One region of the Streptomyces sp. NPDC052109 genome, then DNA from elsewhere that is predicted to be linked to it. Evidence: riboswitches for the same ligand, from Rfam matches in the RefSeq annotation. Region 1 holds a riboswitch; each other region holds the start of a gene.
The links. A riboswitch is a leader RNA that binds a small molecule or an ion and turns the genes downstream of it on or off. The one in region 1 is predicted to bind thiamine pyrophosphate.
Positions count from the first base shown of each region.

Region 1 (2,259 bases):
GTGTTGCCGGTCAGGGCGGCCCAGCCGATGAACTGGGAGCCGAGCATGCCGATCAGGGACAGGGAGACCAGGGTGCCGAGCACCGCCACCGATGTGCGGGCCGACAGACCGTGGCACATGTACAGAGCGATCAGCATGATGGCGCTCGCCCCGACCACCGCCACGAGCAGCGGGTTCGACCCCTGGAGGATCGCGGGCAGGATGAACAGGGTCAGCACCAGGAAACTCACGGCCAGTGCGACGAGCGCCATGACGCCGCGCAGCCTGCCCACCATCACGACGGCGAGCGCGAAGATCCCCGCGAGCAGCGTCATGGGGAACTTCCGGTTCACATCGGCCACCGAGTACTGCAGGTCCTTCGGCGCCGAGGGTTCGTAGGCGACCACGACCTTCTCGCCCTGGTGCAGTTGCCGGGGCTGGTCAGGCTGCACGATCTCGGTGAACGTACGGCCCGTGTCCTTGCCGGTGTCGATCTGCACGGTCGCCTTCTTGCAGGTTCCCTTGGCCTGCTGTCCCTCCGAGGTGCCCTCGGAGGAGGAGGCGTCACCGCCCGCGGCGCCACCGGAGGCGTTCACCGACGCGCAGCTGACCTCGATGACCCTGGTGACCGTGGCCTGCTGCGTCTCCCGGTCGAAGCCGACACCGGTGCGCTTGTGAGGCGGGGCTCCTCCGGGCCAGAGCACCAGCAGACCGACGACGACTGCCGCGGTGAAGGGCACCAGGATCGCGGCGATGACCTTGCGCAGGTGCCGGGAGACCGGCGCGGCGGGTCCGTGGCTGTGGCTGTGCCCACCGTGGCCGTGCGAGTGAGCCCGACGGCCGTTCCCGTGGCCCTGATCCTGCGCGTGGTCGTCGTGAGGCCCGCCCCTTCCGGTGCCGTTCGCGTGGTCACCGGGAGGCGGACAGTCCTGTCCGGCGACTTGCTCCGAGGCACCTCGGTGATGCGGCTCGGCCGGTCGATACGGATACTGCTCCATCCTGGTCACCGCCCGATCATTCCAACAACGGCAGGGGGCCCACTGTTCACCGCGCCACATATGGCGCTAGCGTGGAAGCACCTTTGCACACGCGGGAGCTCGGAGCACCGGGCTGAGAGGGCGCTGACCTCCGTACACGCGATGTTTCACGTGGAACAGGCGATGTTCCGCAGGAGACGTCGCAGACGGAAACCGCTGCGTCGACCGCCGAACCTGTTACCGGGTAATGCCGGCGTAGGGAGTAGGTCTCATGACCAACAAGGACACACGCACGCCTGCCTCCGTTCAGGACGACAAGTCCCAGGAGGCCGGGAAGTCCATCGGATGGCACAAGGCGTACGTCGAGGGTTCACGCCCCGACCTGCGCGTGCCGGTCCGTCAGGTGCACCTCACCAACGGGCAGTCGGTCACGCTCTACGACACGTCGGGCCCGTACACCGATCCACTCGTCGACACTGATGTCCGCAGGGGCCTGCCGCCGCTGCGGGAGAACTGGATCATCGCCCGCGGCGACACCGAGGAGTACGCGGGCCGCCCCGTCCGTCCCGAGGACGACGGGATCAAGCACACCTCGCCGCGCGGCGGCCTGCGCAACCTGGACGCGGTCTTCCCGGGACGGCCTCGCCAGCCGCGGCGGGGGCGCGGTGGCGAGGCGGTGACGCAGCTCACGTACGCCCGCCGGGGCGAGATCACTCCGGAGATGGAGTACGTGGCCATCCGGGAGAACGTCTCTCCCGAGGTGGTCCGGGAGGAGATCGCGGCGGGCCGCGCGGTGCTGCCGGCCAACGTCAACCACCCGGAGATCGAGCCGATGATCATCGGCAAGCGGTTCCTGGTGAAGGTCAACGCCAACATCGGCAACTCCGCGGTGACCTCCTCCATCGAGGAGGAGGTGGAGAAGATGACCTGGGCGACCCGCTGGGGTGCCGACACGGTCATGGACCTGTCCACCGGCCGCAACATCCACACGACCCGCGAGTGGGTGCTGCGCAACTCGCCCGTCCCCATCGGCACCGTGCCGCTCTACCAGGCCCTGGAGAAGGTCGACGGCAGGGCCGAGGAACTGACGTGGGAGATCTACAAGGACACGGTCATCGAGCAGGCCGAGCAGGGCGTGGACTACATGACCGTCCACGCGGGCGTCCGCCTGCCGTACGTCCCGCTCACCGCCAACCGGAAGACCGGCATCGTCTCCCGCGGCGGCTCGATCATGGCCGCGTGGTGCCTGGCGCACCACAAGGAGTCGTTCCTGTACGAGAACTTCGAGGAACTGTGCGAGATC
Region 1 covers NZ_JBFAWF010000025.1:4,060-6,318, forward strand. The annotation lists gene AB0L59_RS34805 (YibE/F family protein) at 1-977, opposite strand, end outside; TPP riboswitch at 1,059-1,235, shown strand; gene thiC (phosphomethylpyrimidine synthase ThiC) at 1,228-2,259, shown strand, end outside.

Region 2 (2,259 bases), on a different contig from region 1:
TCGCGCGGTACGCGCACGACCCCGAGCAGTGGACCGACATCCCCGCCGGGTCGCGCGGCAAGCTGCGCGAGGCGCTGTTCCCGGAGCTGATGACCGTCGTCCGCCATCTGTCGACGGACGAGGGGACCACCCGCAAGACGCTGTGGCGGCTGTTCGACGGGACACTCGTCGAGTCCGTGCTGATGCGGTATCCGGACCGGGTCACCATGTGCATCAGCTCACAGGCCGGCTGCGGCATGAACTGTCCTTTCTGCGCCACCGGACAGGCCGGGCTCGACCGGAATCTGTCCACCGCCGAGATCGTCCACCAGATCGTGGACGGGATGCGCGCGCTGAGGGACGGGGAGGTGCCCGGGGGACCGGCCCGGCTGTCCAACATCGTCTTCATGGGCATGGGCGAGCCGCTGGCCAACTACAAGCGGGTCGTGGGTGCGATCCGGGCGCTGACCGACCCCGCTCCCGACGGGCTGGGGCTGTCGCAGCGCGGGATCACCGTGTCGACCGTCGGACTCGTGCCGGCCATCCACCGGTTCGCCGACGAGGGCTTCAAGTGCCGGCTGGCGATCTCCCTGCACGCTCCCGACGACGAGCTGCGCGACACCCTCGTCCCCGTGAACACGCGGTGGAAGGTGCGCGAGGTGCTCGACGCCGGGTTCGAGTACGCCGAGAAGAGCGGGCGTCGGCTCTCGATCGAGTACGCGCTCATCCGCGACATCAATGACCAGGCCTGGCGCGGGGATCGGCTCGGGCGGCTGCTCAAGGGCAAGCCCGTGCACGTCAATCTCATTCCGCTGAACCCGACTCCCGGCTCCAAGTGGACCGCCTCGCGGCCCGAGGACGAGAAGGCGTTCGTCGAAGCCATCGCCGCGCATGGTGTACCCGTCACCATCCGGGACACCCGTGGCCAGGAGATCGACGGAGCCTGTGGTCAGCTCGCGGCCACCGAGCGGTAATCTGGCCACGTCCACACATCTTCATATTCCGACAGGGGAGCGCCACAGCGCTGAGAGTGCGGCGGACAGGGCCGCAGACCCTCTGAACCTCGCCCAGGTCATTCTGGGTAGGGAGTTCGGTCATCACTCAAGCTGTTGCGCCCTGCCCGGGTTCTTCCCACCGAAGTCCCGGGCAGGGCCGCGTCTCTTCCTGGCCAACCCCAGGAGGACATCCAGTGCAGAACAAGACCTTCGTGGCCGTGGCGGTCGGGCTCGGCCTGATCGGCCTGTCCGCGTGCGGTTCCGGCGGTGCGAAGCCGGCCGCGGACTCCAAGACCGTGACCCTCGTCAGCCACGACTCGTGGGCCGTCTCCAAGAACGTGCTCCAGGACTTCGAGAAGCAGACCGGGTACAAGGTCAGGGTCCTCAAGGACGGCGATGCCGGACAGGCCGTCAACAAGGCGATCCTGACCAAGGACGACCCGCAGGGGGACGTCTTCTTCGGCGTCGACAACACCCTGCTGTCCCGCGCCCTCGACAACGGCCTGTTCCAGCCGTACTCGGCCAAGGGCCTCGACAAGGTCGGCGCCCCGTACCAGCTCGACCAGGACAGGCACCGGGTCACGCCCGTCGACTACGGCGACATCTGCGTCAACTACGACAAGGCCTACTTCAGCAAGCACAAGCTGACCCCGCCGCGGTCCTTCGCGGACCTCGCCAAGCCCCAGTACAGGAACCTGCTGGTCACCGAGAACGCGGCCACCTCCTCGCCGGGACTCGGCTTCCTGCTGGGCAGCGCAGCCCAGTTCGGCGACACCGGCTGGCAGGACTACTGGAAGAAGCTCAAGGCCAACGGCGTGAAGGTCGTCGACGGCTGGGAGCAGGCCTACTACCAGGAGTTCTCGGGCTCCTCCGAGGGCAAGAAGGCGGGCGGTGACCGGCCGCTGGTCGTGTCGTACGCCTCCTCGCCGCCCGCCGAGGTGATCTACGCCAAGAAGCGGCCCAGCACCGCCCCGACGGGCGTGGCCGACGGCACCTGCTTCCGGCAGATCGAGTTCGCCGGGCTGCTCAGCAACGCGAAGAACCCCAAGGGCGCCAAGGCGTTCATCGACTTCCTGGTCTCCAGGGAGTTCCAGGAGGACATGCCGCTGAACATGTTCGTCTACCCGGTGGTGCAGGGCGCCAAGGTGCCCACCGAGTTCACCGAGTACGGGCCGGCCGCCCAGCACCCCGAGACCATGGCCCCCGGCAAGATCGCCGCCAACCGTGACCAGTGGGTCAGGTCGTGGACCTCGCTCGTACTGAAGTAGCCCGGACCCGGCGGGGA
Region 2 covers NZ_JBFAWF010000007.1:121,931-124,189, reverse strand. The annotation lists gene rlmN (23S rRNA (adenine(2503)-C(2))-methyltransferase RlmN) at 1-953, shown strand, start outside; TPP riboswitch at 977-1,085, shown strand; gene AB0L59_RS16990 (thiamine ABC transporter substrate-binding protein) at 1,169-2,242, shown strand.
Region 2: another riboswitch for thiamine pyrophosphate. It lies ahead of AB0L59_RS16990 (thiamine ABC transporter substrate-binding protein); the one in region 1 lies ahead of thiC (phosphomethylpyrimidine synthase ThiC).

Region 3 (2,259 bases), on a different contig from region 1:
CGCTGGTGGCGCCCACGACCAGTTCGCCGTTCTCACGGGGCACCAGGTAGACATGGCTGCCGCGGACTACGGCCCGTACGGTCCGGCTGAGGAACGGCGCGTACCGGCGCGGCACCGTCAGCCGCAGTACCTGCCCCTTCACCGGCCGCACCGGCGGCAGCAGCGCCTCGGGCACGCCCGCGAGCCGCCCGCTCATGCTCCCGGCCGCGAGCACCACCTGGCCGGCGCGCAGCCCGGTGCCGTCCGCGGTGGTGACTCCGGTGGCCCGGTCCCCTGCGACGTCCAGCCGCTCGGCCCACGCCCGGTGGAACACCACACCGGCCCGCTCGCACGCCGCCACCAGGGCCGCCGCCAGCAGCCGGGGATCGATCTGGTGGTCGCCGTCGACCCGCAGTCCGCCGCGCACCCCGGGCGCCAGCATCGGCTCCAGGCGCCGGCACTCACGCCCGGACAGCCACTCGGACGCAAGGCCCGAGCGCTGCTGCAGGGCGTGCAGTTCGCGCAGATGGGCGCGGTCGTCGGCGTCGAGCGCGACCGCGAGGGTGCCGCAGCGGCGATAGCCGAGGTCGTGGCCGGTCAGCTCGGTCAACTCGGCCGCGAAGTCCGGGTAGCGGCGGGCCGATTCCAGGTTGAGGGCGAGCAGTCTCTCCTCGCCGTAGTGCAGTTCGGTGACCGCGGCCAGCATCCCGGCCGCGACCCGCGCGGCACCCCCGCCGGGCTCGGGATCCACCACGGCCGTGGCGAGCCCGCGCTGCGCCGCGCGCCAGGCCGTGACCAGGCCGATGATTCCGCCCCCGATGACGAGGACGTCGGACGTACGTGACGACATGGGCGGTGAGCCCCTCCCTTCGCCGGCATGACCCGGATCAGGTTCGTACGGTCGGAGGCCGCCAGCCTCCCTCTCAGCCCGGTGCGTCCGGGCTCCCGCGAGTGCTTGTACGGTGGCCACCCTAGCCCGCCCCACTCCTCACCCGTAAGGGAGCCCCTGCCCATGGCCCGGTCGCTCGACGGACTGATCCTCGCCCCCGTGGCGGACCAAGCCCCAGGTCAGGTGGGCACCCGCACCCGGTTCGCGTACCACGAGGAGGACGGCGAGATCTGGGCCGAGTACGCCGGCGGCGATGTCGTGCGCGGCCATCTGGTCGGCACCCGGGAGGGTGACCGGCTGGACTTCCGGTACGTGCAGCTGAAGACCGACGGGACGACCTCCTCGGGGCACTGCGTGTCCACGGTCGTGGGGCTGCCGGACGGGCGGGTGCGGCTGGAGGAGACCTGGGAGTGGGAGTCCCAGGCGGGCACCGGTACGAGCGTTGTGGAACAGGTCACCGAGCACGCCCGCTGACTGACGCTCCGTCACGTGTCTATGGTGATCGGGTGAGCGAGCAGACAGCACAAGAGGGCACGTCACAGGGGCGGCGCGTGGTCGTCGTCGGCGCGGGCATGGCCGGGGTGCAGACCGCGGTCGCGCTGCGGGAGAGGGGCTTCAGGGGCGCCGTCACCGTGATCGGCGCGGAGCCCCACCAGCCGTACGACCGGCCGCCCCTGTCGAAGGCCGTGCTGCTCGGCAAGGCCGAGGACTCCGCGTTCGACGTGGACTTCGAGTCTCTCGGCGTCGAGCTGCGGCTCGGCTGCGAGGTCCTGGGCCTGCGCCCGGCCGAGCACGAGCTGGACACCGAGGCGGGCCCGGTGCCGTACGACGTCCTGGTCCTGGCCACCGGTGCGGAACCGATCACCCTGCCCGGCACCGAGGGCGTGCCCGGTGTGCACCTGCTGCGCACCCTGGACGACGCCGAGCGGCTGCGGCCGGTGCTGACCGAGCAGCACCGGATCGTGGTCGTCGGGGCCGGCTGGATCGGTGCCGAGTTCGCCACGGCCGCCCGGGAGGCGGGCTGCGCGGTGACCGTCGTGGAGGCCGCCGACCGGCCCCTCGCCGGCGCCCTGCCCGCAGAGATCGCCGCCCCCATGGCGGAGTGGTACGCCGAAGCGGGCGCCGAGCTGCGCACGCACGCGCGCGTGGAGCGCGTCGAGCCCGGCGCGGTGCTCCTCGCCGACGGCACCCGGCTGCCCGCGGGGGCCGTCGTCGTCGGCATCGGTGCCCGCCCCGCCACCGCCTGGCTGGCCGGCTCCGGCATCGGGCTGGGTCCGCACGGGGACGTCCTCGCCGACGACCGTCTGCGCACCTCCGTCGAGGACGTGTACGCCGTCGGCGACTGCGCCTCCTTCCCCTCGGCCCGCTACGGAGAGCGGCTGCTCGTCCAC
Region 3 covers NZ_JBFAWF010000001.1:1,061,553-1,063,811, forward strand. The annotation lists gene thiO (glycine oxidase ThiO) at 1-829, opposite strand, end outside; TPP riboswitch at 827-938, opposite strand; gene AB0L59_RS04850 (hypothetical protein) at 992-1,342, shown strand; gene AB0L59_RS04855 (FAD-dependent oxidoreductase) at 1,375-2,259, shown strand, end outside.
Region 3: another riboswitch for thiamine pyrophosphate. It lies ahead of thiO (glycine oxidase ThiO); the one in region 1 lies ahead of thiC (phosphomethylpyrimidine synthase ThiC).